4 regions of the Arthrobacter sp. AOP36-A1-22 genome follow, and region 3 is predicted to be linked to each of the others. Evidence: riboswitches for the same ligand, from Rfam matches in the RefSeq annotation. Region 3 holds a riboswitch; each other region holds the start of a gene.

Region 1 (7,183 bases), on a different contig from region 3:
TCCGTTGTTCTTCAACGCGATGGTCCGCGCCTGGATCGAACGCGGTGAGGTCCACCCCCGGCTCGGGCGGGTTCCCGGGCTCCACCAGGCAGACCCGGATCCCGCTGGAGACTGATTGGTCTGGATCGCGGTCTCCGCAAGGCTTCGCTGCGTCAGGTGCGGACGCGCCGTATCACCTCCGGGCCGTGGACGGCTACATGACATAGTCCATATACCGACGACCGCTCCGGGCAACCGCCTGCGTTCCTGCCAGGGGAGCAGCTGCAGAAGTTGCCCGGAACGTTGGAGGCGCCCGTTGCCTCCCGTGCGGACGCCGTCGTCGTACCCGGTGGATCAGTCGGTGCCGTTGCCGACGGGGATCGTCGCCTGGAGGTAGATGCTGGACCCCGAATCCGCGAATTCACGGCTCTTCGCCTGCAAACCGGCTTCGATGTCATCGGCCAGTGCCCGTTGGCGTTCGGTTCCCCCGAACTCCTCGCGGATGTCCTGGGAGATCCGCATCGAACAGAACTTCGGCCCGCACATGGAACAGAAGTGCGCGGTCTTGGCCGGCTCCGCAGGCAGCGTCTGGTCGTGGAACCGCTGGGCCGTGGCCGGATCCAGACCCAGGGCGAACTGGTCGTTCCAGCGGAACTCGAAGCGCGCGGCCGACAGGGCATCGTCGCGGGCCGTCGCCCCGGGATGCCCCTTGGCCACATCGGCGGCATGCGCGGCGATCTTATAGGTGATCACCCCGGTCTTCACGTCGTCCTTATCCGGCAGCCCCAGATGCTCCTTCGGGGTCACATAGCAGAGCATCGCCGTGCCGTAACGGGCGATCTCGGTGGCCCCGATGGCGCTGGTGATGTGGTCGTAGCCGGGGGCCGTATCGGTCACCAGCGGACCCAGGGTGTAGAACGGCGCCCCGTCGCAGAGCTCCTGCTGACGCTCGACGTTCTCGCGGACCAGATGCAGCGGGATATGTCCGGGTCCTTCCACCATCACCTGCACGTCGAACTGCCAGGCCCTGCGGGTCAACTCGGCCAGGGTATCGAGCTCAGCGAACTGGGCGGCGTCGTTGGCATCGGCCAGGGAGCCGGGGCGCAGCCCGTCACCGAGGGAGAAGGCGACGTCGTAGCGGGCGAAAATGGCGCAGAGCTCGTCGTAATGGGTGTAGAGGAAGTTCTCCTGGTGGTGGGCCAGGCACCACCCGGCCATGATCGATCCACCGCGGGAGACGATGCCGGTGACCCGGTCGGCGCTCAAGGGCACATGGCGCAGCAGCACCCCGGCATGAATGGTCATGTAGTCCACGCCCTGTTCGCATTGCTCGATGACGGTGTCGCGGAAGATCTCCCAGGTCAGTTTCGATGCATCCCCATCGACCTTCTCCAGCGCCTGGTAGATCGGCACGGTGCCGATGGGCACCGGGGAATTGCGGATCAGCCATTCGCGGGTGGTGTGGATGTCATCGCCGGTGGACAGGTCCATCACCGTATCGGCGCCCCATTGGGTGGCCCAGGTGAGCTTGTCGACCTCCTGGGCGATCGAGGAGGTGATGGCCGAGTTGCCGATGTTGGCGTTGATCTTGACCAGGAAGGCCTTGCCGATGATCATCGGCTCGGATTCGGGATGGTTGATGTTCACCGGGATGATCGCCCGTCCGGCGGCGACTTCGCGGCGGACCAATTCGACGTCGCAGTTCTCGCGCAGCGCCACATAGCGCATCTCGTCGGTGAGGGTGCCCTGTCGGGCGTAATGCATCTGCGTGACGGTACGCCCCTGGTGCGAGCGCCTCGGTACCGGGGTCGTGCCGCTCCATTCTGCCGAGGCGGCCCCGCGACGCACGGCGGACCGGCCGTCGTCGTGCAGGGTGCGTTGGCGACCGGTGTATTCGGCGGTGTCACCCCGGGCGGTGATCCATCGGGTGCGCGGACGCGGGAGGCCGACGGTCGGTTCGGAGCCCGGACCGGCGGTCCGATACGCCAGATGGGGCTCGTTGGCGCTGCCGTCGGGGGAATCCGCCAGGCAGATCGCGGTGACCGGGACCCGCAGGCCGTGTTCCGGATCCTCGATCCACTGCAACCGGTGCTGTGGGTGCTGTTCCCACGCGGTGGCGGACGGGGTGGTGGGTTTTACTGTGGAATCGCTCATTTGAGCCCTCAACTTCCTACGCCGGCATGACCCGGACAGGTTCGACGGTCGCGAGCGGTGGCAGCTCGATCTCAGCCCCTCCTGGGGCACCCGTGTGGACGTTGCGAGCGTAACGGAGCGGCCCGCGATCTGGCTAATCCAGTTCGCGGGCCGCTCCGGTGTGGCGCCCCTCCGGGGCAGCGGGCTCGTGCCTAGGCGGCAAGCCAGAGGTCGGGACCGAAGACCTCGTAGTGGATGTTCCGCGGGGCCACGCCGGCGGCGATGGCCTGGCTGCGCACCGCACGCATGAATGGCAGCGGACCGCAGAGGTACATCCGGGCATCCTCGGGCAGCTCGACGCCGGTCAGGTTCATGAACCCCTCGACGGCCTGCAGGTCCGCGGTGGTGCCGGTGGTGTCCTCGAGCCACAGGCGCATCTCGACGTTGGGCAGCTGCTCCACGGCGGCGAGCATCTGGTCCTTCAGCGCCCAGTTCGATTCCATGGCCTCGGCGTGGAGCACCAGCACCTGGCGGTCCGACCCGGTGGAGACCAGCGACTGCAGGGCCGAGGCGCTCGGGGTGCACCCGATGCCGGCGGTGGCGATGATGATCGGCCCGCCCTCCATGTCCAGGGTGATGTCACCGTAGGGGTTGGACAGTTCCACGACGTCGCCGACCTCGAGATTGCGGTGCATGAAGGGGGAGACCTCCCCGCCTTCATCCAGCTTGGTGGTCAACACCCGCTCGGTGGTGGATTCGACGTTGTCGGAGAGGGAGTACCGGCGGCACTGGCGCAGCCCGTCGGCCAGCGGCACGCGGATGCTCACGAACTGGCCGGGCTTGGCCACCGTGACGGCGGTGTCATCGGCCGGCTCGAAGCGGAACGTCATGCAATCCTGGCCGGAAGCCTCCGTGGAGGTGACCTTCCATGGGGCGTAGATCCGGTCGTTGGCCTGTTCGGCGTAGAGGCCCTTTTCGATCTTGACCAGGGCGTCGGCCATCAGCCAGTAGACCTCGGACCAGGCGGCGACGACCTCTTCGGTGGCTGCTTCGCCCAGATCCTCGGCGATGGCCGCGAACAGGTGGTCGAAGACGATCTGGTACTGGTCGGGCTGGATGCCCAGCGACGTGTGCTTATGGGCGATGCGGGACAGCACTGATTCGGGCAGCGATTCGGGGTGTTCGATCAGGTGGGAGGCGAAGGCGGCAATGCTGCCGGCCAGGGCCTGTTGCTGGGCTCCGTTCTTCTGGTTGGCGCGACTGAACAAGCCGTCCAGGAGTTCAGGACGTGCCGCAAACATCCCGGCATAGAACTTCTTGGTGATCTCACCGATCCGTTCGCCAATCACGGGAAGTGTCGCCTGGACGACGGGGCGGGACGTTTCTGAGAGCATCGAATCTCCTCGAGGTCGAATTACTTGCGTCTGATCCGCAAGTATTATGATACATTTCTACACCTTGTAGAAAACTGGGGCAAATCGGCTATCGCGAGATGGGAAAAGGAAGGGTGACCAGCGCCGGGGAGGACGCCAGATCGCGGATCGACCAGTGGTCCAGCTCCTGGTAGAAGGCCTCCTGGGCGCGCGCCAGGGCTGTGCGGAGCCGGCAACCGGCGATCAATGGGCAGGCGGCCGTGCCGTCGTCGGTGGTGCACTGGGCGAGATCGCCCTGCCCCTCGAGGCTGCGCAGCAACGTGCCGGCGCCGAGGGACAGCCCCGATTCGTTGATCTGCACGCCACCGGTGCGCCCGCGTTTGACGTCGATGTGTTTCAACTGGCCGAGCTTGTGCACGGCCTTGGAGACCTGGTTGTAGGGGATGTCGATTGCCTCGGCGATCTCCCGGGTCCTCAGCAGGGGATCGGACCGGGCGGCGAGCAGCATCAGGATGCGCAGGCACACATCGGAAAAGGCGTTGATCTTCATGATGTCGACGCCCGGTCCCCACGGATCAGGCCCAGATCCTCAAATCAGCTGGTTCGGGGGTGGGCTCCTGGAAGGTCCACTCGCTGCCTTCGGCGGCGGGGGAGGCATAGGGCTGGATGATGGCCACTGCCCCGCCGAGGCTGTGCTCCGCCAGGGCATGGACGGCGTCGACATCCTCCTGCAGCAGGGTCACATCGGAGACCAGGGCCACGGCCACGAAGTTCTCACGCTGACCGATCAGCAAGGTGACCAGGTCATCCATCATGACTTCGGCATCGATATCCGCTTCGGGATCCTCGTCGTCCTCATCGGGTTGGACCGCCAGCAGGCGCAGTTCCCCTTCGGCCTCGCCGTCGGGCTCCAGGCCGATGGCGAAGGGCAGGAAGACCCCGTTGGTTTCAAGCTGTTCGCGGGCGACGCCCAAGGCGGTGCCGAGCACCTTGTTCAAGTCCTGGTGGGCGGCCTCACCGAGTTCGGCCAGCCGGTTTTCCGTGGGGTTTTCGCTCATGCATTGCTCCTGACAAGGGTGAGGACCGCGTCGCGGACGCGTTCCATGGTCGGGGTGTCTACGGCTTCCCCGTTATAACGGAGGAAGGGTTCGGTGTTGGAGGGGCGGAGGTTGAACCAGAAGGATCCGTCCGTGGCCTTCACCGTGGTGCCGTCCAGCCTATCGACCACCGTCTCCGGGGTCGAAAAGCTCTCCAGCACCCGGGCCACGGCCGCGTCCTTGTCCTCGACCTCGGAGTTGATCTCGCCCGAGGAGAAATACGGTTCGTATTCGGCGGCCAGATCTCCCAGGGCACGGTCCTGGGAGCCGAGGGCGGCCAGCACATGCATCGCGGCGAGCATGCCGGTGTCCGCGTTGTAGAAATCGCGGAAGTAGTAGTGGGCGCTGTGTTCGCCACCGAAGACGGCCCCCTCGGCGGCCATGACCGCCTTGATGAAGGAGTGGCCCACCCGGGTGACCACCGGCCGTCCGCCGTCGTGTTCCACCAGTTCGGGGACCGCGCGGGAGGTGATGAGGTTGTGGATGATCACCGGGGTCTGCTCGCCGGCGGCCTGCGCCCGGGCGATTTCACGTCGGGCCACCAATGCGGTCACCGCCGAGGGGGACACCGGCAGACCTGCTTCGTCGATGACGAAGCAGCGATCCGCGTCGCCGTCGAAGGCCAGACCGATATCGGCGCCGTGTTCGAGGACGGCGGCCTGCAGGTCCTTGAGGTTCTCCGGTTCCAGCGGGTTCGCCGGGTGGTTGGGGAAGGTCCCGTCCAATTCGAAATACAGCGGCACGATCTCCAGTGGAAGGGCCGGCAACAGGTCATCGCCCAGGACCGCGGGAGTGGTCATGCCGGCCATCCCGTTGGCGGCGTCGACGACGACCTTCAGCGGGCGGATGCCCAAGAGGTCGACCAGGGAGCGCAGGTAGGCGGCGTAGTCCTCCAGCACGTCCCGGGTGCTGATGTCCCCCTGGGGCGCGTCCCCGGAGACCGGCAGGCCTTCGGCGAGGTAGGTCTGGGCCAGATCGCGGATCTCATACAGGCCCGTATCCGAGGAGACCGGCACGGCACCGGCCTGGGCCATCTTCATGCCGTTATAGGCCGCGGGGTTGTGGCTGGCGGTGAACACGACGCCGGCGGCATCGAGTTGGCCGCAGGCGAAGTAGAGCTCATCGGTGGAGATCAACCCGAGCAGGCAGACCTCGGCCCCGCGGTAGGAGGCCCCGCGGGCGAAGGCGGCGCTGAAGGCGGGGGAGGAGGGGCGCATGTCACCGCCGACGAGGACCTGTTTGCCGGCCAGGGACAGGACGTCGACGAAGGCGGCGCCCACGGCCTCGACGATCTCCTCATTGATGGTTTCGCCGACGATGCCGCGGACGTCGTAGGCCTTGAAGGAAAGGGAAAGATCAATCTCGCTGCTCACGGGGTCGAGCTTAGCCGTTCGGGGCGTATCCACGCGATCATCCAACCACTCCACCGGGTCGGTGCCCATGCGTGGGTGGTCGCTGGGATACTGGGTCCATGGTTGAAACGCGGAACTCACAATTGCATGACGACGCCACTGCGGTCCTGCGCCGGCTGGTCGGAAACGACGGGGCCCGATTCCACGAGGGGCAGTTCGAAGCGATCGAGGCCCTCGTCGAGGGCGGCCGTCGGGCCCTGGTGGTCCAGCGCACCGGCTGGGGCAAATCCGCGGTGTATTTCGTGGCCAGCCTGCTGCTGCGTGCCCGCGGCGCGGGGCCGACGCTGATCGTCTCCCCGCTGCTGGCCCTGATGCGCGACCAGGTCGCCGCCGCGGCGCGGGCCGGGGTGCGGGCCGAAGCGATCAACTCGGCCAACGCGGTCCAATGGCAGGAGGTCATCGCCAAGCTCGAAGCCGATGAAGTCGACGTCCTGCTGGTCTCGCCCGAACGGCTGAACAACCCTTCCTTCCGCGAACAGCAGCTCCCCGAACTGATCCGCCGGATGGGCCTGCTGGTGATCGACGAAGCCCACTGCATCTCCGACTGGGGCCATGACTTCCGGCCCGACTACCGGCGGATCCGCGATCTCATCGCCGCCCTTCCGGGAAACGTGCCGGTGCTGGCCACCACCGCGACGGCCAACGAACGGGTGGTCCACGACGTGCAGGAACAGCTGGCCGTCGGAGGCGCGGAGGTCTTCACCCTGCGCGGACCGTTGGCCCGCAAATCGCTGCGGCTCGGGGTCCTGCGGTTGCCGAGCCCGCGTTCGCAACTGGCCTGGTTGCTGACCCATCTGGCCGATCTGCCCGGCAGCGGCATCATCTACACCCTGACCGTCTCGGCGGCCGAGGACATCACCCGACTGCTCCGGGAGGCGGGGCACGACGTGCGCTCCTATACCGGGCGGACCGACCCGGAGGAACGCGCCGCCTCCGAACAGGCGCTGAAGGAGAACCAGGTCAAGGCGCTGATCGCCACCAGTGCGCTGGGGATGGGCTTCGACAAACCCGACCTCGGATTCGTCGTCCACGTGGGCGCCCCCAGTTCCCCGGTCGCCTACTACCAGCAGGTCGGTCGTGCCGGCCGTGGAACCGACAACGCCGATGTGCTGTTGCTGCCGGGGCCGGAGGACCGGGAGATCTGGCGGTACTTCGCCACCTCCTCCATGCCGGACGAGGAACGGGCCCA
Region 2 (7,183 bases), on a different contig from region 3:
CCACTCCTGCAGGTAGGCGGCCACCGCCCGGCGGATCCGTGGATCGGAGGGCGTGGTCTTCAGCTCCTTGGACATCGTGGCCAGGGGAACCGCCAACGTGGAAAACGGGTGGGCCCAGTACGCGTCCCCGAGGTCGATGAAACGCAACGGTTCCTCGCTGGAGGCCGGCAGGAAGACGTTGTTGCGATGCAGGTCGTTGTGGTCCAGCGACAAGGGCACCGCGGCGTCGGCCAGGAAACCGCACATATCACGCACCGGGCCGAGCTGGTCGTCCAGTTCCTCGGCATCGCGGGCCGGAAGATGCAAGGGGTGCCCGGTGGGCAGGGAGGCGTGGAACATGACCTGGTCATCGATGTATCCGGGCATATGCCGGGGATCGAATTGGGTCAGACCCGCATCGAAGAGCGTGTCACCGTGGGGGAGGAGGGTCTTCTGCAGGCGGGCGACATTGCGCAGGATCCGCTCCCAGAGCTGGTGGTCGGTGCTGGGGATCCTGGCCATCGTCTCCCCGTAGTCGGGGGAGATCATCCAGCCGCGCATCGGCTCCACGGCCAGCGGCATGACCAGCTGATCGGGGGCCAGCCCCGCGGCCGCCCGGGTGACGGCGACTTCGGCCTGTTGGCCGGGGTTGATGGCCTTGACGTACAAGGTGCCGTGATCGGTGGGGACGAGGACCTGGGTGGACCATAAGTGGATCGGCCCGCGTTCGAGCGGGCCGGTGCGGCGCAGGTCGTAGGCGTCGAGCACCATCGAGACCCAGCCTTCGATCTCCTCGAGCCAGTCCTCGGTACCCCAATAGTCATTCCAGTGCGCCACGGGCCGATCCTAGCCGAGTTTGCTCGGTGTCGCGCCGGTGTACTCCGGGGCGTCGGTGGGCTCGGTGCCACGGACCCGGGCGATGGTGCGCATCCCGTGGTAGATCACCACGGTGGCCACCGTGCCCAGGGCGATGCCGCCGAACTGCATGGTCCCCACGGTGATGGTCGGGTCGGCGATGGCGATGATCAGTCCGGTCCCGGCGGTCATGAGGTTGATCGGGTTGGAGAAGTTGACCTGGTTCTGCACCCAGAGCCGGGCACCGATGATGCCGATCATCCCGTAGAGGACGATTCCCGCCCCGCCACTGACCCCGGCGGGGATCGAGGAGATGGCGGCACCGAACTTCGGCAGGAACGCCAGCAGCATGGCGGTCGCCGCGGCCACCCAGTAGGCGGCCGTGGAGTAGACGCGGGAGGAGGCCATGACCCCGATGTTCTCCGCATAGGTCGTCGTGCCCGAACCGCCACCGAAGCCGGCGACGATGCTGGCGATGCCGTCGCCCATCAGGGCCCGGCCGTTGACGTCGTCCAGGTCCCTGCGGGTCATCAGCGCCACGGTCTTGACATGGCCGATGTTCTCGGCGACAAGGACGAAGACGACCGGGAGGAACAGGGCCAGGGTGTCCAGGTGGAATTCGGGGAACGCGAAGGGCGGCAGGCCCAGCCACCCGGCCTCGTTGACGGCGGTGAAGTCGATCTGATGCTGGGCCAGGGCGATCAGGTAGCCGACGATGATCCCCACCAGGATCGACAAGCGCCCCAGCAGGCCACGGAAGAGGACCGCGGTGAAGACGATGGCGGCGACGGTGGAGAATGTGGTCAGCGGGACCGACTCGATGGCCTCGGTGGTCGATCCGGCCAGATTCAGTCCGATGAGCGCGACGATCGTGCCCATGACCACCGGAGGCATCAGGGCGTGGATCCACCCGGTGCCCGATTTCTGCACCACCAGCCCGATGATGAACAGGGCCGCACCGGAGAAGACGACGCCGCCCAGGGCCCCGGCGAAACCATGTCCCGACATGGCGGCGGTCACCGGGGCGATGAACGCGAAGGAGGAGCCCAGGTAGCTGGGTACCCGGCCGGCGGTGATGAGCAGGAACAGCATGGTCCCGACCCCGGAGAAGAACAAGGTGGAGGTGACCGGGAAGCCGGTCAGCGCCGGTACCAGCACGGTGGATCCGAACATGGCCATCACGTGTTGGACGCCGATGCCGGTGGTCTGGAACCAGTTCAGCCGTTCATCGGGGGCCACCACGGTGCCGGGTCGAATCGTTGTGCCGTCGCCGTGGACCGTCCAGCCGAAGCCGGGGAAATTGCTCATGGGTGTCCTCCATCGGGGCCCTGCGGGTTGGTGGGGCCTCACCGGTGCGGGGCCCCACGGAATCCTACCGCCCCCGACCCCGGGGCGGCGGGGTCGGGCCCCCTGCCGGGGTGCGCCGGCATCAGCCGATGGCCGCCACCGGCATGGGGAGGGAGGCCGATCGCGGGGCGGCGTCTTCGGGGGTCTGGGCGAAGAAGGACAATTCCTGCCGGCTCGATTCGTCGAAGGCGCGACGCATCCCGGCCAGGGTGGTGGAACCCGCCCGCAAGGCCACCTTCTGGACCAGCGCGATGGCCTCGCTGGTGGCTTCGTCGAACTCGGGGGAGGAGTAGGCGGCGAGCCAGTCGGCATAGGGGTGGCCCGGGTGGGCCGCGGCGGCCAGCCGCTGGCCGATGTCCTGGTAGAGCCAATAACAGGGCAGGATGGCCGCCACGAGCTTGGGATAGGAATCGCCGGAGGCCACCAGGTGGTTCAGGTAGGCCGAGGTGGTGGGGCTGGGTTCCGGATCGGGGGCATCTCCGAGCCGGTGCAGATGTAGATTCGCCTCCTCCTCGAGGGCGCCGACGGCCCCGGAAGCCCAGAACTGCTGCTCTTCGCGGTTCGGCGCCAACTCGGCGGCACGGGAGAGGACCCGGGAGTAGGTCCGCAGGTACAAGGAATCCTGGGCCAGATAGAAGTGGAAGTCCTCCGAGGGCAGGGTCCCGTCCCGCAGCGCACGGATGAACGGCAGATCGTCGATCCCCGAACGCAGCGGTGCCAGATCGTTCCACCAGGTGCCCAGCAAGGCCCCCGTCGTCGGGAACGCCGCACCGTCCCAGAGCGCCCCGAAATGATTCACCGGACCATGTCCTTCGCCGACCTCGAGTTCATCGGCACGGTGCAGGGCGCCTTCAAGCCACCCGCGGGCCAGCCGCAGGGCATCCCCCCAGTCCCCGCAGCGGGCCCACAGGGTAGCCAGCGCCGCGGAGAGCGAGCACCCGGTCCCATGGGTGTTCGGGGTGTCGATGCGGTCACCCTCCACGGCAGCCATGACGCCGTCGGGGCCCACGAGGGCATCCGGGCACCGGCTGCCGGTGAGGTGGCCGCCCTTGGCCAGGACCAGGACAGAATACCGCCTCGCGAGCCGGGCTGCCTGGTCCAGGACGTCGTCCCATCGGGTGCCGACCGGCTCCTCGAGCAGTGCCGCCAATTCCGCGGTGTTCGGGGTCAGGACATCGGCCCACGGGAGCAGCCGACGCAGGGCCTCCTCGGCGTCGTGCTCCAATAAGCGGTCCCCGGACGTGGAGATCAGCACCGGGTCCACCACGACGGTGGTGCCCGGGCGGGTACCCAGCCAGGCGGTGGTGGCTTCGATGACCTCGGCGGAGGCCAGCATGCCGATCTTCACCGCATCGATCCGGATATCGGCGGCGACCGTCTCAAGTTGCCGGGTGAGGAATTCCGCCGGAGGGGTATGGACCCCGGTGACCCCCCGGGTGTTCTGGGCGGTCAGTGCGGTGATCGCCGCCATCCCGTAGCCACCGCAGGCGGCAATCGATTTCAGGTCGGCCTGGATCCCGGCCCCGCCGGAGGGGTCGGCCCCGGCGATGGACAGGATGTTGGGGGTGTTCGGGGCGCTCATGCGGTCTCCGTTCGTGCTGCCCGGGTCCATTCCTGAACCAGGGCGGCAGCAGAGTCCCGGGGTTCGGCGGCGGAGCAGATGGCCCGCACGACGGCCATGCCGATGGCCCCGGCGGTGTGCGCGTCCGCGGCGTCGCCGGAGCCCAGCCCGCCGATCGCCACGCAGGGCAGCGGGGCCCGGGAGATCAACGAGGCCAGGCCGGGGAACCCCAGCGGGGTCGGGTGGTCCTTCTTGGTGGGCGTGGCCCGGACGGCCCCGGTGCCCAGATAGTCGATGGTGCCTGCCGGCAGTTCCGCTACTGCCGCGAAGTGGTCCTCGGTGCTGGCGCTGAGCCCCAGCACGGCATCGGGTCCGATGAGGGACCGGACGAGTTCGGCGGGCAGGTCCTTCTGGCCGATATGGACCCCGTCCACGCGGATCCCTGCCGCACGGGCCGCCAGGTAGACGTCCACCCGGTCGTTGAGCAGCAGCAGGGCCCGGCCCGCGGTGTGTTCGGCGCAGGCGGCCGCCTCGGCCAGGAATTCGCGGGCGGACAGGTCCTTGCAGCGCAGCTGGATGGTCCCGACCCTCGCGGCGACGGCCTCGGCCACGATGGTGGCCAAGGGCCGTCCGGCCGTGCTGGTGGAGTTGGCGACGAGGTAGATCCCGCTTCCGGGAACCGGCGCGCTCATGCGAGCACCGCCTCAACAAAGCAGTCGGTGGGTGAATGGGCCAAGGTGGGCGCATGTTGGTGCATGGGCGACATCCCTCCGCTAGTACGAACTAGATCAGGTTCTTGCCGGGTGTGCTCTCAGTCCGCGCCGGTGGCGGACACCCCGTGTCAGTGATCGTGAGCCTACAGTCCCCCACTGGGGGCGGCAAACCCACCGGCTGCCCCGCCGGCGGTGTCCACGTTAGTGTCGTACCCATGGCCATGAACCGACGTTCCCGTCCCCCAGCAGTTTCCGCGCCCGTCGTGCCGGCGGGCCCCGACGCCGAACTCCCGGCCACCGCGGCCCGCCGGCTGCGTGATGCCGCCGACTCCCGGCTGGCCCACCCCCGCAGGTTCCGCAGCGCCCAGCTCAAGGCACTCGAACGGCTGATCCAGGATCAAGAACAGACCCTATGTGACGCGTTGATGACGGATCTGGGTAAACCGGCGGCCGAATCCCGGCTGACCGAACTGGATCGGGTGAAGGCCGAAATCGATCATGCCCTGTTGCACCTGGGCGACTGGATGGCGGATGAGGCGGTGAAGGTCCCGCTGTCGCTGCAACCGGCGTCGGCCCGCGTCCAGGCGCGTCCGTTGGGCATGGTCCTGGTGATCGCCCCCTGGAACTATCCGGTCCTGTTGCTGCTCGGCCCGCTGGTCGGTGCCCTGGCGGCAGGGAACACGGTGATCCTCAAACCCTCCGAACTGGCTCCGGCCACCTCGGCGGTCATGGCCGCCCTCATCCCGCAGTACCTGGATCGGCGCGCTGTCGCGGTCCTGGAGGGTGCCGCGGAGACGACGAGCGAACTTCTGGAGATGGACTTCGACCACATCTTCTACACCGGAGGCGAACGGGTCGGGAAGATCGTGGCCCGGGCCGCGGCGGAAACGCTGACCCCGGTGACCCTGGAACTGGGCGGGAAGAGTCCGGCGGTGGTCGCCGACGGGAACTTCCCCGCCATCGCCCGGCGGTTGGCCCACGGGAAGTTCATGAATGCCGGACAGACCTGTGTCGCCCCGGACTACGTCCTGGCGGTCGGGGCCACGGCGGCGGCCGAACTGGAAAAGCAGCTGCCCAAGGCCATCGGCGCGTTCTATGGGAAGGACCCCTCGGGCAGCAAGGACTATGGGCGGATCATCAACGCCTCGCACTTCGAACGTCTGGAATCCTATCTGGGGCAGGGACGGGTGGTGGCCGGGGGGACCAGCGACGCGGAGGCGAGGTACATCGCCCCCACGGTCCTGGCTGACGTCGACCCGGCGGCCCCGGTGATGACGGAGGAGATTTTCGGTCCGATCCTGCCGATCATCCAGGTCGACCGCTTCGATGATGCGGTGCGGTTCATCAACTCCCGCCCCTCACCGCTGGCCGCCTACCTGTTCAGCGAACGCCCGCGCCTGCACACCTCCTTCGAGGACCAGGTGCGGGCCGGGGCGATCGCCCATAATGTGTGCAGCATGCACCTGGCGGTCCCCGCGCTGCCCTTCGGCGGGGTGGGGGCCTCGGGGACGGGGAACTACCACGGCAAATTCGGGTTCGATACCTTCAGCCAGCAACGTCCGGTGCTGTCCAAGACCGCGATGCTCGATACGTTGCGGGCCGTCTACCCGCCCTTCGGCTGGGCCAAGCGGAAGATCATGCGTTCGATCGGCTGATCCGCCCGGCCGAGTGCCCCGACAGACGAAGGGCCCGGACCGCATTCAATGCGGTCCGGGCCCTTCGCTACGGTCGGTGCCATGGCACCTGCCGATGGATCGTGGCTACTTCTCGGTCAGCGAATCCACGTAGTCCTGGTTCTCGGAGATCCACTTGTCGACGATCGGTCCGTAGTCATCGGTGTCCGTGTCGTTGAACATGGCGTTCTCCAGGGAGAACAGGTGGTCATCGTCGATCGTGAAGTCGTTCAACCACTCGGTCAGTCCCGGGTAGGTGTCGGCGAAGTCGGCGTTGCCGTAGGAGGTGATGGTTTCCGCGTCGCCCATGGCACCCTTGGGATCCTTCAGATCCTTGATCGGGAACTCGTCGTAGGCCCAGTGCGGGCGCCACAGGGTGACGACGATGTCCTCATCGGCGTCCGTGGCCTTCTTCAGCTGGGCCAGCATGGCCGGGGTGGAGGAGGTCTTGAAGTCCATCTTCTCCAGGCCGTAGTCCGGGATGGCCGCCTTTTCGGTGGTGTCGGTCAGCCCGGCGCCCGGGTCGATGCCATAGATCGTGTTGCCGAACTTGTCGGCATTGGCCGCCAGGTCCTCGAGCGAATCGATCGGGGCGTCTTCGTTGACCGCGATGGTCAGCTTGGCATCGTCGTACCAGGTGCCCAGCTTGGTCATGTCGTCGCCGTACTTCTTCAAGTACTTCTTGTGCGTCAGCGGCATCCAGACGTCCATGGTCAGGTCCAGGTCACCGGAGGCGACACCGGCGAAGACCGGGCCGGCATCGGCGTCGGTGAGTTCGACGTCGTAGCCCTTCTTGTCCAGGATCTGCTTCCAGAGGTTGGACACGGCCACGCCTTCGTCCCAGCCGGCCATGACGCCGATGTTCAGCGCGGCCTGGTCGCCGTTCTCAGGCGAGTCGGGGACCTCGGATTCGCTGCTTCCGGTGTCGCCGCTGCCGCAGGCGGTCAGCGCGAGGGCCGCCGTGGCGGCGATCCCCATCATTGATGCGAATTTCCTTTGCATTGTTCATTTCCTTTCTTCGCGCCCCGCCAGCGGGGCGTAGGGTCGTTAGCCGT
Region 3 (7,183 bases):
CCAAGAGGGCGACCCGCCCCCCGGAGGCGGGCGACAGTTGCGGCAGTAGCGAGGCGATGAGGGCCAAAGCCACCACGGAGAGGGCCTCGAGACCACGGGCCAGGACGACGACGCGGCCCGTCCCCCACCGTTCTCCACACCGGGCGGAGACGCTGGTACCCACCACTGCTCCGACACCCGCGCAGCTCAGAACCACCCCCAGATCGAGGGGACCCAGCCCGGCAGCCTGCAGGATGAGCACCGGCAGGGCCGTGCCCACTATCGCCGATCCGATGAACCACACATGCGTGCTCCAGGCCAGTGGACCCAAGTAGTGGTGCCCATAGAGCCAACGCACCGATTCGGCCACCCGCGAGCGTAGGCTCGGCCCCTTCCCGCGGTCCTTGGAGACACTGTCATTCCCCGCAGGGCGTCCGGGCAGAGTGGCCACCACGATTCCTGAGAACAGGAAGCTTCCGGCGTCGAGCAGCAGGGCCCAGGGCGCCGTGAGCACGGCGACCAGGCCGCCCGCCACCGCAGCTCCGATGGTCTGGGCCACCGTGCCGCTCTGCTCCAGACGGACGTTGGCCCTGACCAACAACTTCCGCGGCACCAGCTGCGGGATGAAGGATTGGTAGGCGGCATCGCCCACCAGCGACAGAACCCCGAAGCCGAAGACCAACGCAACGACAGCGGGAACGGACAGCCATCCCGACACCCCTCCGAGGCACAGCACCCCCAGGAGGACCGCCCGACCGAGGTCGGCGACCATGAGGGCACTGCGTCGACTGAAGCGATCCACCCAGATCCCGGCCACGAGCCCGAAGATCAGATACGGCGCCCACCGCGCGGCACTGACCCACCCCTGGTCCTGCGCGTTTCCATCCAAGGTCACCAGGACCAGGACGGCGAGCGCGACGGAGGTGACGTAGGTGCCGAAGTCCGAGACGGTGGATGCGGCCCAGAATCGGACGAACGGGCCATGCCGGCGCAACCGTCCGGGACTGCGTGGCGCGCTCATGGTGTCGAGGCTACTGCAGCGGCCCCCGCCGAGGCGGCACCCCGGCCACCGCCATCCTGATCCCCGCCCCTGCCTGGGTCATGGGTTCGGTCGCGGTGGGCCGGGGTGTCAGCGAGGCGCAACCTGCCATCGCCCTGACGCCGCCCGCTGCCGGGGACATGGGTGCGAGTTCATGTTGGTCTCCGTGGAGACACCGGCCGCGGCGACGCCTGCCCTGCTCCCACGCTAGGGCCCGGCCGGGCGGGGAACCAGCGAGGGGCCCTCTTGCCTTTCGTGGCCGAAACACGTGTTTTCCCCGCACGGATACTCGGATCCCGGCGGCGGGCCGATTAAAAACTCCCCGTCGCAGGGTTGGGTCGTTCAGCCGCCGAACCCGGGCTCGAACTTCCATCCTTCGGCGAAGAAGTGTCGTTCACCCAGGGGATGGTCCGGATGCTTCTCCAGCCATTGCTCCTGCGCGGCGAGCAATTCGGCGGTCGCCTCCCAGGTTTCCCCGGTCGATGGCGGATGCACTCCGGCATCGCGGGCAATGGAACGCAGTTCCTGATCCGTGTACTCGGCCAGTTCCTCGGGCCCGAGGTGCCGATCCCAGAGGAACCGGGCGAGCTTCTTGGCCTTGGTCGCCCGGTTGTTCATCGCCCGCGCCGTGCTGCCGAAGGCATTGGGGTCCTGGCTCATGCCTCTATTCCTCTCACCGTGGACAAGGCCAGCAGCCTACCAAGCGGGGATGGGCGTGTGGGCCATGATCCGAGCCCGGGCTCACCCCCAGAGTGCCGAGTAGCCCCTGATCCAGCCACCGGTGACGCCGAGACCCAACACCACCACCAAAACGGTGAGCACACCGAAAGCCATGATCCAGTCGGTTCGTTCGACCCGGATGGGCTTCCAGACGGTTCTCGGAGCCAACCCCAGGCCGCGGGACTCCATGGATTGGGCCATGCGCTCCCCCCGGCGCAGCGAGACCACCAGCAGTGAGAAGGCAGCGTGGCCGAACTCCCGGATCCCGGGCCGGCGCACCCCCGGGGCCGGCGCGGGGGCCCGCACGGATTGGGCTTGCCGGATGGTCTGCCAGGTGCCGGGCATGTCCTGGAGCATCTGGTACCCGGCGAGGATCGCATGACAGAGCCGTGGGCCCAGCCGGGCCTGCTGATGCAGGCTGTCGGTCAGGGCCACGGCGTCGGTGGAGAAGACGAAACCGATCGACAGCACCCCCAGGACGAAGGTGCGCAACGCCAGGGAGGCACCCAGGGTCACCCCTTCGACGCTGGCCTGCAGGCCCAGGACCGTGAACAGTTCCTCCCCCGGCCGGGTGATGGCGTTGATCATGAGCATCCCGAGGGCGAACCCCAGGAACGGGATATGGGCCAGCAGCAGCATCCGGGGTGAGGGCCGGCCCCAGATCAGCACGGCGGCCAGCGCCAACGGATACAGCAGGGCGGGGGTCAGCGGATCGAAGACGAACAGCAGTGCGAAGGAGACCACGAACAACACGGCGAGCTTCATCGTGGGGTTGCGCCGCCCCAACGGCGTGGCCGTGTTCACCCAGGGCAGGGGGCCCGCGCTCACGACTGCACCTGCATCCCGGGCACCGGGGAGACTTCCCGATCCAGCCCGTCCAGGATGGCCCTGATCGCCTCCGGGCGGTCCTCGACCTCCACCAGCCAGTCCAGCAACGGGGGCAGCACGATCCCGGCCCGGGACAGCACCCCCCGGTCGCCCAGCACCTCGAAGATCGGCCCCTCGGCGATGATCGTGCCCCCGGCGATGACGATCCCCCGATGGGCCAGGGTGGCGACGCTGCGCAGATCATGGCTGGAAAACAGGATCGACTGCCCCTCGGCCGCGGCGTCCCGGAAGGCTGTCATCATCGAGATCGTGGCCTTGCGATCCAACCCGAAGCCCGGTTCGTCGGCCAGCAGGGTGGCGCGCGAATGGGCGAGCATGGCCGCGACGCTGAGCCGGCGCTTTTCCCCGCCCGAGAGCCGGAAGGGGTTGGCCTCCGCCAGATGGGTCAGCCGGTGTTCGGCCAGCAGGGCCTCGATCCGCTCATCGGCGGGACGACCATTGATGACCGCGGGCAGGCCATGGCCGATCTCCTCGCGGACCGTGGAGGCCACGAACTGGTGTTCGGGGTTCTGGAACACCAGCCCGGGGCGGTCCCCCGTCACTGTGCCGGCTAGTGGTTGCAGCAGCCCGGCCAACGCGAGCAACAAACTGGTCTTGCCCGTCCCGTTGGCGCCCAGCAGGGCCGTGATCTCCCCGGAATGCAGTTCCAGGTCGATGCCTTCCAGCTGGGCGGTGATGGTTTCCGGGTCGCGCCGGCGTTTCCTGGCCGATGCCGGGGCCCGGGTGACCGAGAGTCCCCGCGCGGATAGGACGACCCCGCCGCGGGACGGTGCCGGAACCGTGGGCCGGTCCTGCGCCCACCCGAGCAGTCGGTCCCGGATGATCGGGCAGGCCAGCCCTCCCCCGGTGCCGAAGGCCGCCTGCAGTTCGGTGTCCAGCGGTGTCCAGCACCCCGCAGCCACCAACCGTCTGGACCACTGCTCCAGCACGGTCGGCGTGGGGCCGTCCGCCAGCAGGGTTCCTGCGGCATCGAGCACGATGGCCCGGGCAGGGAGCCCCGCGACGCCGTCGCTTCCCGCGTACTCGTCGATGCGGTGTTCCACCAGCACGACGGCGGGGCCGCGCGTTTCCACGGCCCGGTCGATGGCCCGGCGCACCGAGGAGATGCCCTCGGCGTCGAGCATCGAGGTGGGTTCGTCGAGCAACAGCACCGGGGGCTCCGCGACCAGGCTGGCCGCCAGGGCCACCCGTTGGCCTTCACCGCCGGAGAGCTGCCGGGTGGATCTGCCTCGCAGCCCGGTTCCGTTGATGTGTTCCAGCGCCGCGTCGATCAGGGCGTCGATCCGGGGTGGGGCCACCGCATGGTTTTCCAGTGGAAGGGCGATCTCCCGGTCCACATCGGGCATGCACATCGCCGATTCGGGGTCCTGGGCCAGGACGCCCACGGTCCGGGAGAGCTCGGCAACACTGCTGTGGGCGGTGTCCTGGCCGGCTACGAGGACCCGGCCGGTGGTGCGGGCCGCCACCGAATGCGGGATGACCCCGGTCATCAGCTGCAGCAACGTGGATTTCCCGGCCCCCGAGGGGCCCAGGATGATGACCTGCTCCCCGGCGTCCAGGCCCAGCGACACCTCCTGCAGCACCGGTGCCGCCCGCCGGGGGTAGTGCACCGTGGCCTCCTGAAGCGCGATCACCGCCGCGCCCACCGGTTTCATGCTCCCCCGGTGGTGGGCAGATCGCGTCCGATGGCGTAGTTGTCCACCACGCCGGTCTTCGCCAGGGCGTTGACCGTCCGGCGGGCCAGCAGCCCGCCGAGGATGAGACCGGACAGCAGTTGGACGACGAGCCGGATGACGAAGAAGTCCTGCCCGTACCATCCGAAGCGGAAGGCCGAGACGGCGAAGGCCAGCCCGGCCCCGAGCAGCCCCGAGCAGGCGTACACGCCCCAGCTGAAGGACCGGTATCGGCGCAGGGCGAAGGGCAGTTCGCTGCCCAGACCCTGGATGGCGGCCACGAGGAAGAGCATCGGACCCGCCGTTGAACCGAGGAAAACGACTTCCACCCCGCCGGCGATGACCTCGGCCAGGATCCCGGCGCCGGGGCGTCTGATGACGGCGACGGCGATCGGGGCGACGATCAGCCACCCGCCGAAGAGTAGATGCGAGGAGAGGTCCCCGAACGGGCCCATCAGCAGGGTCAGCCCGGCCGATGCCTGGACCAGGGCCCAGTAGAGGAACCCGAAGACGACCCCCAGGACCACGATGAGCACCAGGTCCTTGAGGTCGAAGGAAAAGCGTCCCCGCGCCGGTACTGGCGTGGTGGATGGCGGCGTTGTCGAGTGCACTGTCGTGCCCCTTCCGTTGAGTGAACAGGGCACGGGATTCAGAGTTTTGCCTCCCTGCGCTGGCATGACCCAGATCAGGTTCGACGGTCGAAGCTTGATCAGCTTCCTCTCAGCCCGGCTCACCGGACTCCCGTGTTCAGCACAGACTGTACACGGGGACACGAAGTTGTCGAATCGCCACGTCACGTGTGTAGGCTGTGGTGCAGTGACACGGGGTGCCACGATTTCCTGGCTGAGAGAACACCCGTTGAACCTGATCTAGTTCGAACTAGCGAAGGGATGTTGCAGGTGTTTCTCCACCTAGACCCCCATTTTGGAAGGTCCTGCCGGACCGCTGCCCCACTGCCCGGTACCAGCTTGTCCCGGTTGCGTCCGCCCTGGCGTCCGGCGGCTTGTCCAGGACCCGCCCGGCCAGGCGTTTAGCGTCTGCCCACCAGCTGCACCGCAACCAAGAATCCTGCCCGAAGCCTGCTCTCCGCCGTCGGGCAGGACAGCACGTGAACGATGCTGCCCACAGTGCTTGCCGCGCCATTCCCTACTCTCCCCGGGCGACTCCGCCTCCGGGGCCCCCTCGCCATTTCCACCACCCCCTGCCCTCGGCAGCCATGAAAGTGAGACCAGATGAACCTCTCCGACCAGCTTGTCCTCGTCACCGGAGGCGCCCGCGGTCTGGGCCGTCACATCGTGACGGCCTTCGCCGGGCAAGGCGCCCGCGTCATCATCAACTACCGGCAATCCGCCCAGGCCGCCCAGGAGCTCGCCTCCACCCTAGGGCCCGACCGCGCCCTGGCCGTCCAGGCGGATGTCACCGATCCGGCACAGGTCGCCACCATGCTCGAGACCGCCCAGGCCCATTTCGGTTCCCCCGTGACCACCGTGGTGAACAACGCGTTGGCCGATTTCTCCTTCAACGGCGAGGCCCGCTCCTCGGCCGCAGACATTGGGTGGGAGGAGTTCACCACCCAGTTCTCCGGCAGTGTCCGCGGCGCCCTGAACACCGCCCAGGCCGCCCTGCCGGGAATGCGTGAACACGGCTTCGGGCGGATCATCAACATCGGCACCAACCTCTTCCAAAACCCGGTGGTCCCGTACCACGACTACACCGCCTCCAAGGCCGCCCTGTTGGCGCTGACCCGCACACTCGCCGCCGATCTGGGCCAACACGAGGTCTCGGTGAACATGGTCTCCGGCGGCCTGCTGCGGACCACCGATGCCAGCGCCGCCACCCCCGAGGAGGTCTTCGACTTCATCGCCTCCTCCACCCCCTTGCGCAAGGTGACCACCCCCGCCGAATTCGCCGACGCCATCCTGTTCTTCGCCTCCCCCTGGGCCCGTGCGGTCACCGGACAGAACCTGGTGGTCGACGGCGGACTGGTGATGAACTAGAGATGAGCGCACACACCACCGACACGGCACCACGCCAACTGCATTTCAACGCCTTCCTCAACGCCTGCGGGCACCACCAGGCCGCCTGGCGCCACCCGGGCTCAGCGGTCGAACAGCTGGGGGACATCGACCACTACGAACGCCTGGCCCAAACCGCCGAACGTGGCCTGTTCGACGCGGTGTTCTTCGCCGATGGGCATTCGGCAGGGAATCCGTCAGTGGGTCCACGGTGGTTCTTCGAACCGTTGACGGTCCTGGCCGCCATGGCACGGAACACCAGCCGCATCGGGCTGATCTCCACCGTCTCCACCACCTTCTACACCCCGTACCACGCGGCACGGATGCTCGCGTCGCTGGACCACATCAGCGCCGGGCGCATCGGGTGGAACGTGGTGACCTCGATGTTCGACGCCGAGGCACGCAACCACTCAATGGATGCCATGCCGGCCAGCCCCGAGCGTTATGCCCGGGCGGCCGAGTTCATCGACGTCGCGCTGGGACTATGGGATTCCTGGGCCGACGACGCCGTGTTGGCCGACAGGGAAGGGCTTTTCGCCGATCCCGAGAAAGTCAGACCCATCAACCACGACGGCGAGCATTTCAGCGTCGACGGGCCGCTGAACGTGCCCCGGGGCCCGCAGGGCCGGCCGGTCCTGTTCCAGGCGGGGGCCTCCGAGTCCGGCCGCCAGCTGGCGGCACGCCATGCCGAGGGCATCTATGCGGTGGCCTACGATCTGGCCAGTGGACAGGACTACTACGCGGACCTGAAGCGGCGCATTGCCGCCGAAGGCAGGGACCCGTCCAAGGTCGCGATCATGCCCGGCCTGGTCACCTTCCTGGGGTCCACCGAGGCCGAGGCGCTGGCCGGGCAGGCCGAGGTGGACGCC
Region 4 (7,183 bases), on a different contig from region 3:
CGAATCGGTGATGAAATCGAACTGGTTTCCTTCCTGCAGGGGGAAGGCCCCGAGGTTGCGGTTCAGTTCGATCGCCGACCGGACCCACTCCGGGGCGTCCGGGGGGCCGTTGTCCACGTCCAGGGTCGCGGTGGCATCGATCACCCGTTGGTTGACGTCGGTTTGCCGGTCGATCCGGCGTTGCGAGAGCTTGAAGTTCCCGAACAGCAGGAACAGACCCAGGCCGACGACGGGGAAGAAGAAGATGGACAGCAGCCAGGCCATCGCGGTGGTCGGCCGCCGGTTCCCGGGGACGACACCGAGCATGACGATCCGGATCCCGAGGTCGACCACCCAGAGGAGCGACACCATCCATCCGGGAAGGTTCTGCCAAAGGAACAGCGATTCGGTCAAGGACGCACCTCTCAACGATGTCGGGACGGTCCAAGCCTAGTGGCAGGAACAAACCGCAAGGGTATTCTTGGCCCATGACAGTCTTGGTGTTCTTGGACCCCTCCAGGCCGGCCGGCCGCCTCGCCGATGCCTCCGCCGCGCAGTTGCTCGTCACCGATCAGGGGGTCATCCGCGGCGACGGGGTCTTCGAGTCCATGTTGTATACCGCCGGCGCCGTACGGAAACTGGACGCCCACCTCTCCCGGCTCAGGGGCTCGGCGGCCAGCTGCGACCTGGACCTGCCCGGGGAGCAGTCCTGGCGGGCGGCCATCGCCACCGCGGTGGCCCGGTATGACCAGGAGCGTACCGCGGACCCGGAGGACCCCGATGAGGCCGTGGTGAAACTGGTCGCCACCCGGGGCCCGGAGGACCAGCCCCACGGCACCGCCTGGGTCACCGTCTCCCCCGCCCCGGAGTCCGGACGCCGCCAACGCACCGAGGGTGTCGCCGTCGTGCTCCTGGACCGCGGTTACGACTCCTCGTTGGCCGAACGGGCCCCGTGGCTGCTCCAGGGCGCCAAGACGCTTTCCTACGCGGTGAACATGGCCGCCCTGCGTCATGCCCACACACTGGGGGCGGAGGACGTCATCTTCACCTCCAGCGACGGACGCGTGCTCGAGGGGCCGACCTCCACGGTGCTGCTGGCCACCCGAGTGAACGGGGTCAAGCAGCTGGTGACCCCGATGGTGGAGACCGGAATCCTTCCCGGAACCACCCAGGGCGCGATCTTCGCGGCCGCCGAAGCCGCCGGCTGGACGTTGGGCTACGGCCCGTTGGAACCGGCGGACCTGTTCGATGCCGACGCCGTATGGCTGGTCTCCAGCCTCCGGCTGCTGGCCCCGGTCACCTCGATCGATGGCACCCCGATCTCCCGGGATCGGGCCCTGGGCACCGAACTGGCGGCCCTGCTCGAAGCCGTCGGCTAGGACCGGCTAGCCCCAGACGAGGTTCCAGGCGCCGGTGAGCAGGGCGGCGGCCGTGGCCACCGCCCCCAGGGACAGGCCTCCGGCCACCAGGGCCCCGTCCCGCCAGGAGAAGGTGGCGGTCCGCGCCCAGGTGCGGCGGGTCCCGCCGAAGCCCTTGGCCTCCATCGTGACCGCCAGCCGCGAGGCGCGGCGGATGGCCTGGACCATCAGCCCCAGGCTCTGCCCCGCATTGGCCCGCAGACGCTGCACGAATCCTCCTTGGGCGCCCACGCCCCGGGCCCGGCGGGCCATGCCCAACGTCACCCATTCCTCGGCCAGCAGCCCGATCAGGCGCATCCCGGCCAAGGCACCCAACACGAAACGGTGCGGAAGCCTGGCTTGTTGGGCCAGGGCATTGGCCAGATCGGTGGGGTCGGTGCTCGAGAGGACGATGACCGCGGGAACCGCTACCGCGAAGATCCGCAGTCCGGTGGCCACCCCGGAGACCAGGGACCCCTCGCTGATCGTGGCCACCCCCAGGTCCAGCAGGACCGCGCCGGCATCGTTGCCGACCAGCGCGGTGCCCCAGGCGGCAAACAGCGCCGCCACCAGTAAAGGCCACGCCCGCAGGAGGAAGCGTCCCGGGGCGATCCCCCCGAGCCGGAGCAGCAGCAGGCTGGCCAGGACGACGATGCTGGAGGTCACCAGGTCCAGAGAGGCGATCAACGGCACCGTGGCCAGCACCACCGCAGCAAGCTTGGCCAACGGGTTGCACCGCCCGAAGAAGCTCGCCCGGGCCCCGGCATCGGGTTCCAGCCCCGGCATCCCCCCGGAGGCCCGGGCGGTGGTGGGGTCCGGGCCCTGCGGTGTGGTCCTGCCCGGTTCCCGGCAGGGGCGTCGATCGGCGACGACCTCGACCGTGGAGGCCCCCAAGGCGGCGGCGAAGCCCGCATCGTGCGTGACCGCGACGACGGCGACGCCGTCCTGGAGTTGTTCGCGCAGCAACAGCGCCAGTTCCCTCCAGGTATTGGCATCCTGGCCGAAGGTCGGTTCGTCGAGGATCAGTAGTCGGGGGCGGGCGGCGAGCACGGTGGCCACCGACAGCCGGCGCTTTTCGCCTCCCGAGAGGGTGAACGGGTTCGCCTCGGCCAGATGCCTCAGCCCCAACCGGTCCAACAGCTCATCGACCCGTCCGGTGATTTCCTCGTCGGTGTACAGCCGGGTCTTCGACCCCGGTCTGCGGGCCCGTCGTGGGCCGAAGGCCAGTTCCTCGCGCACGGTGGCGGTGACGAATTGGTGCTCGGGCTCCTGGAAGACGGTGCCGATCCGGGCGACCAGTTCCCCGGCCCGCCACCGGTAGGGCCGGTCGGCGTCCCCGGGGTCGGAGGCCCCCGCGGCGCCCTGGTCGCCGCTGAGGCCCGGCAGGGCGGCGACGCTGCCGGCCCGTTCGGGCAGCAGCCCGGCCAGGGTCAACGCCAGTGTTGATTTGCCCGCCCCGTTGGCCCCGGTGATGCACAGCGCCTGCCCGGCGTCGATCCGCAGGTCAAGACCCGATACGGCGGCAGGACCCTGGGCCGTTCTGGACACGGCCAACCCCCGTCCCCTCAACAGGCCGGCGGCCGGTGCTGCCGGCTTCAGCCGGGCCGGCAGCACGGGAGTGTGGCCGGGAACCCAGACCCCGGCGTCGATGAGCCGGTCCCGGATGGGTCCGGGGGCGAAGAGCCGGGCCGGTGTGCCCTGGTAGGCGATGCCGCCGCCGGGCTCCAGGACGATCACGCGGTCCACGGCGTCGGCCCAGGCCGCCAGCCGGTGTTCGACGATGATCATCGTCGCCCCGCTGGCGCCCACGGCGTCGATCACTGCGTCACGGACCTCCAGCACCCCCTCGGGGTCGAGGTTCGCGGTGGGTTCGTCCAGCAGGACCAGTCCCGGGCGCATGGCCAGGATCCCGGCCAGGGCCAGTCGTTGCTTCTGTCCCCCCGACAGGGAGGAGGTGGGGTGGTCCAGGGGCAGGCTGAGCCCGACGGCGTGCAGGGATTCGATGACGCGGGGCCAGATCAGTTCCGGATCCACCGAAAGGTTTTCCGCCCCGAAGGCGACGTCGTCCCCCACCCGGGCCTGGACGATCTGGGTCTCGGGGTCCTGCTGCATCAGCCCGGTCCGGCCGTGGGCGGCCGCGGCGGGTCGGCCATCGATGAGCAGTTCCCCTGCGGAGGCGTTGTCCTCATCGTCCTGCAACACCCCGGCCAGGGCATGCATGAGGGTCGATTTACCGGCCCCAGACGGGCCGACGAGCAACACCTTCTCCCCGGCGTCGATGTCCAGGTCCAGCCCCAGCACGGCGGGCTCCTCGCGTCCGGCATGCTGCCATCCCCAACCGCTGGCCCTGACCGCCGCCGCGCGGACGTCGCCGACCCCGGTGGCCGGTGAAGGGCCCCGGGCCCCGGTCGGTGCATCATGTGTCATCGGTTCAACCCAGGACCCGTTCCTGGGCGGCCTTCCGCGACGCCATCGAGGACAAGGCCCCGGTTCGCGACAGGGCCCGGGTCAGTGCCCAGGATCCCAATCCGGCGATGACCAGGCCCGAAATGGCCATGAACACCACATAGGCCAGTTTCATGCTCTCGGTGTAGTCGGGGAACCAGGAGAAGACGAAGGCGTCGTTCACTCCACCGAAGATCCCGGTCAGCAGCCCGGCGAACAGCGCCACCGGCAGCGACCAGCGGCGGTAGAGCAGCACGGCGAAGACGATTTCGGCGCCGAGGCCCTGGATGATCCCCGAGGCCCAGACCGTCCAGCCGTATTCGGAGCCCAGGAGCGAGGAAACGACCGCGGCTACCATCTCGCAGAACAGTGCGGCCCCTGGTTTGCGGATGATCAGTGCCCCCAGGACGGCGGGGAAGAGCCACATTCCGGCCAGCAGGGCGGATGAGGGCGGGAAGGCCACGAAGATGAAGTCGAAGGCGTGGTGGGTGGTGTTCCAGGCCCAGAAGATCACCCCGGAGGCCACGGCGATGACGGAGGCGACGACGATGTCCACGACGCGCCAGGTGTAACGGGCGGTCGGTGCCGCCGAGAGGGTGCTGCTCATGTGGTGTTCCTCCTTGGGTCCAAGGAGGGGAGGACCCCGCGGCGGTTCCGCGGGTCCTGAGATTCTCGACTCCCTTCGCCGGTACGAGCCGGAGCAGGTTCGAGGGTCTGCGGTGTTCCGCACTCTCAGCGTCGAAGATTCCGGCCGTGGCCGGTCGGCGACGCTCCCCTGTCGTAGGTGATTCAGTAGGGCCGAGTCTACAGCGCGTTATGCTGGGCAGGTAATCACCTACCGACGGGAGAATCGTTCGTGAACGCATTATTGAAGATCGTCGGCGCGGTCGTGTCGATCGGCGTCGGCTTCGTCGGCGGCAAGCTCGTGGACACCATCTGGTACAAGGTCACCGGAGAGAACCCCCCGAAGCCGAACGACAAGGAAGCCCAGGCCGAGGCATCGATGCGTCATGCGCTCGGGTTCGCTGTGGTCTCCGCCGTGGTGTCCGCAGTGATCCAGGTCCTGACCAACCGTGGCACGCAGCGGGCCATTGCCCGCTTCAACCACACGGCCGACGAGGTCTGATCCTCGTCAGCGGCCTTCGTCCAGGCGGCGCTGGGCCTCGGAGACCACTTCATTGAGGTCGTCGAGGACCAGCGTCTCCTGTTTGAGGTGCCGGGTCCGGTAGCCGGCACGACCGACCATATGGGCGGTCACCGGGGCGGTGAGCAGCTGGAAGAACCAGGCCAGCACCAGTATCGGCACCGCGGACCAGGCCCTGATCTGCAGGGCGACGGAGAGCAGCATCAGGAACAATCCCAGGACCTGCGGTTTCGTGGCCGCGTGCATGCGGGAGAAGAGGTCCGGGAAACGCAGCAGGCCGATGCCTGCGGCCACGGACAGCAGAGCCCCGGAGACCATGCTGATCACCACGATCCAGTCCAGGACCTGGTCCAGCGTCCCGCCCTCGGTCAGTCCAAGCACGATCATTGCCCCCTCCGATCGGTGACGTAGCGGGCGATGGTGACCGAACCGATGAAGGCCACCAGCGACCCGACGACGATGAACACGATGTGGTTCAGATGCCGGTTCACGACCATGTCCACGCAGAGTCCGCACAGGATGATGATCAACAGGACGTCCAGGGCCAGAGTCCGGTCCAGGATCGACGGGCCCCTGGCCAACCGGATCAGTGCCATGACGGCGCCAAGCGCCAGGGCGACCCCGGCGATCCAGGCAGCGACGATGATCATGGGTGCTCCTTCATCGATCGGTTCGCTCGTGCTGCGGGGTCGGGGCCTGCGGGGCCCTCGGCGTCCAGGGCCGCCAGTTCCTCCCGGCTGCCCATCATCCGGATGATCCTCGCTTCGATGGACCTGACCTGCCGCCGGAAGTCCTCGGCCTCCTGGACGGTGTTGATGTCCAGCACGTGCAGGTAAAGCGTGGAGGTCGTCCGGTCGATCTCCACGACGAAGGACCCCGGGATGAGGGTCAGCACATGCCCCAGGACCGTGGCCATGAGGTCTTCCTGGCTGCGCATGCGGATGCCGATGACCGCGTTGCGCACCTTCGGCCCGCGCCGGAGGACCACGAGCACCACCTGGATGCTCGCCCGCACGATTTCACGCAGGAACAACACCGTGAACACCAGCCCCTGCCAGGGGTTGAACCGGCCGGAGAGCTCCACGGGAGGCAGTTTGAAGGTCGTCACCACCCCCAGGGCGATGACGAACCCGAAAATCAGGTTCCCGGGGCTGAAGTCCCGCCAGAGGGCGCCCCACACCAGGACCAGCCACAACATCAGGGGAAGTTCGATCAGGAAGCGGGCACGACGCCGTCGTGCCCTGGCCCGGGCGCTGCGGGCCCCGGTGAGCAGTTCCGAGGGCCGTGCCGGACGCGGATGCCGGTGCGGGCTCATCGTCCGCCTCCCGTCTCGGAGGCGCCCAGGACGGCCTCGATGTAGGGCGTGCGTTCGAGCATCTGCTGCGAGGCCTGGTCGGCCAGGTCGAAGAGCGGCCCGGCGAAGATGGTCAGGGCCACCCCCAGGGCCACCAGCACCCCGGTGGCGAAGACCATGGTCGGGGGCAGCACGGCCGCATCCCCCCGTCCGCTCAGGCGATGTGGCTGGGTTTTGACGCCGGTCGTCCCGGTGGCGGGACGGCGGGCCTCCTCCGCGGCGATCAGCAGGATCGGGTCGGCGTCCTCGGCGTCCTCGGCGCGACGCCAGAACGCCCGGTTCCAGACCCGGGCGACGGCCAACAGGGTCAGCAGGGAGGTCACCAGGGCCCCGGCCAGCAGGACCCAGGCCAGCGGGGTCCCCAGGTCCACGCCGCCGCGCAGCAACCCGACCTTGCCCAGGAACCCGGAGAACGGCGGGATGCCGGCCAGGTTCATCGCCGGGATGAAGAACAGTACCGCCAGCACCGGTGACAGCTTGGCCAACGACCCGAGCCGGTCCACGTTCGAGGTCCCGCCCCGGCGTTCCATCAGCCCGGCGACCAGGAACAGCGAGGTCTGCACGATGATGTGGTGGGCCACGTAGTAGACGGTGGCCGCCAGGGCGACGGCGCTGCCGGTGGCGACCCCGAACATCATGTAGCCGATGTGGCTGGTCAACGTGAAGGAGAGCATGCGTTTGAAGTCGGCCTGGGCGAGGGCGCCGAGGATCCCCACGAGCATGGTCAGCAGGGCGACCACCAGCAGCGCCGTGTTCAGCCGGCCCCCTGGGAAGAGCAGGGTTTCGGTCCGGATGATCGCATAGACACCCACCTTGGTCAGCAGGCCGGCGAACACGGCCGTCACCGGCGCAGGAGCCGTCGGG

What was found. Region 3 has a riboswitch for thiamine pyrophosphate ahead of ACT3S2_RS03015 (ECF transporter S component). Riboswitches for the same ligand answer to the same signal wherever they lie in the genome.
Region 1: it holds a riboswitch for thiamine pyrophosphate, as region 3 does, so the genes downstream of both, thiC (phosphomethylpyrimidine synthase ThiC) here and ACT3S2_RS03015 (ECF transporter S component) in region 3, are expected to answer to the same signal.
Region 2: it holds a riboswitch for thiamine pyrophosphate, as region 3 does, so the genes downstream of both, ACT3S2_RS14335 (thiamine phosphate synthase) here and ACT3S2_RS03015 (ECF transporter S component) in region 3, are expected to answer to the same signal.
Region 4: it holds a riboswitch for thiamine pyrophosphate, as region 3 does, so the genes downstream of both, ACT3S2_RS10160 (ECF transporter S component) here and ACT3S2_RS03015 (ECF transporter S component) in region 3, are expected to answer to the same signal.

Annotation. Positions count from the first base shown of each region.
Region 1 covers NZ_JBQSWX010000005.1:129,425-136,607, forward strand. Annotated here, with positions in the region: gene ACT3S2_RS04945 (alpha/beta fold hydrolase) at 1-115, shown strand, start outside; gene thiC (phosphomethylpyrimidine synthase ThiC) at 334-2,133, opposite strand; TPP riboswitch at 2,130-2,237, opposite strand; gene ACT3S2_RS04955 (globin domain-containing protein) at 2,325-3,506, opposite strand; gene ACT3S2_RS04960 (RrF2 family transcriptional regulator) at 3,595-4,035, opposite strand; gene ACT3S2_RS04965 (hypothetical protein) at 4,061-4,543, opposite strand; gene ACT3S2_RS04970 (phosphomannomutase/phosphoglucomutase) at 4,540-5,955, opposite strand; gene ACT3S2_RS04975 (RecQ family ATP-dependent DNA helicase) at 6,054-7,183, shown strand, end outside.
Region 2 covers NZ_JBQSWX010000030.1:13,920-21,102, reverse strand. Annotated here, with positions in the region: gene ACT3S2_RS14350 (phosphotransferase) at 1-816, opposite strand, end outside; gene ACT3S2_RS14345 (uracil-xanthine permease family protein) at 826-2,142, opposite strand; gene thiD (bifunctional hydroxymethylpyrimidine kinase/phosphomethylpyrimidine kinase) at 2,264-3,763, opposite strand; gene ACT3S2_RS14335 (thiamine phosphate synthase) at 3,760-4,434, opposite strand; TPP riboswitch at 4,491-4,591, opposite strand; gene ACT3S2_RS14330 (aldehyde dehydrogenase family protein) at 4,671-6,110, shown strand; gene ACT3S2_RS14325 (glycine betaine ABC transporter substrate-binding protein) at 6,216-7,130, opposite strand; gene ACT3S2_RS14320 (ABC transporter permease) at 7,176-7,183, opposite strand, start outside.
Region 3 covers NZ_JBQSWX010000003.1:95,445-102,627, forward strand. Annotated here, with positions in the region: gene ACT3S2_RS02995 (MFS transporter) at 1-1,000, opposite strand, end outside; gene ACT3S2_RS03000 (hypothetical protein) at 1,361-1,678, opposite strand; gene ACT3S2_RS03005 (energy-coupling factor transporter transmembrane component T family protein) at 1,760-2,566, opposite strand; gene ACT3S2_RS03010 (ABC transporter ATP-binding protein) at 2,563-4,281, opposite strand; gene ACT3S2_RS03015 (ECF transporter S component) at 4,278-4,910, opposite strand; TPP riboswitch at 4,945-5,054, opposite strand; TPP riboswitch at 5,112-5,207, shown strand; gene ACT3S2_RS03020 (3-oxoacyl-ACP reductase) at 5,532-6,296, shown strand; gene ACT3S2_RS03025 (LLM class flavin-dependent oxidoreductase) at 6,299-7,183, shown strand, end outside.
Region 4 covers NZ_JBQSWX010000015.1:23,280-30,462, forward strand. Annotated here, with positions in the region: gene cls (cardiolipin synthase) at 1-351, opposite strand, end outside; gene ACT3S2_RS10150 (aminodeoxychorismate lyase) at 468-1,358, shown strand; gene ACT3S2_RS10155 (ATP-binding cassette domain-containing protein) at 1,365-3,803, opposite strand; gene ACT3S2_RS10160 (ECF transporter S component) at 3,808-4,428, opposite strand; TPP riboswitch at 4,482-4,608, opposite strand; gene ACT3S2_RS10165 (DUF4235 domain-containing protein) at 4,678-4,947, shown strand; gene mnhG (monovalent cation/H(+) antiporter subunit G) at 4,954-5,352, opposite strand; gene ACT3S2_RS10175 (monovalent cation/H+ antiporter complex subunit F) at 5,349-5,615, opposite strand; gene ACT3S2_RS10180 (Na+/H+ antiporter subunit E) at 5,612-6,280, opposite strand; gene ACT3S2_RS10185 (Na+/H+ antiporter subunit D) at 6,277-7,183, opposite strand, start outside.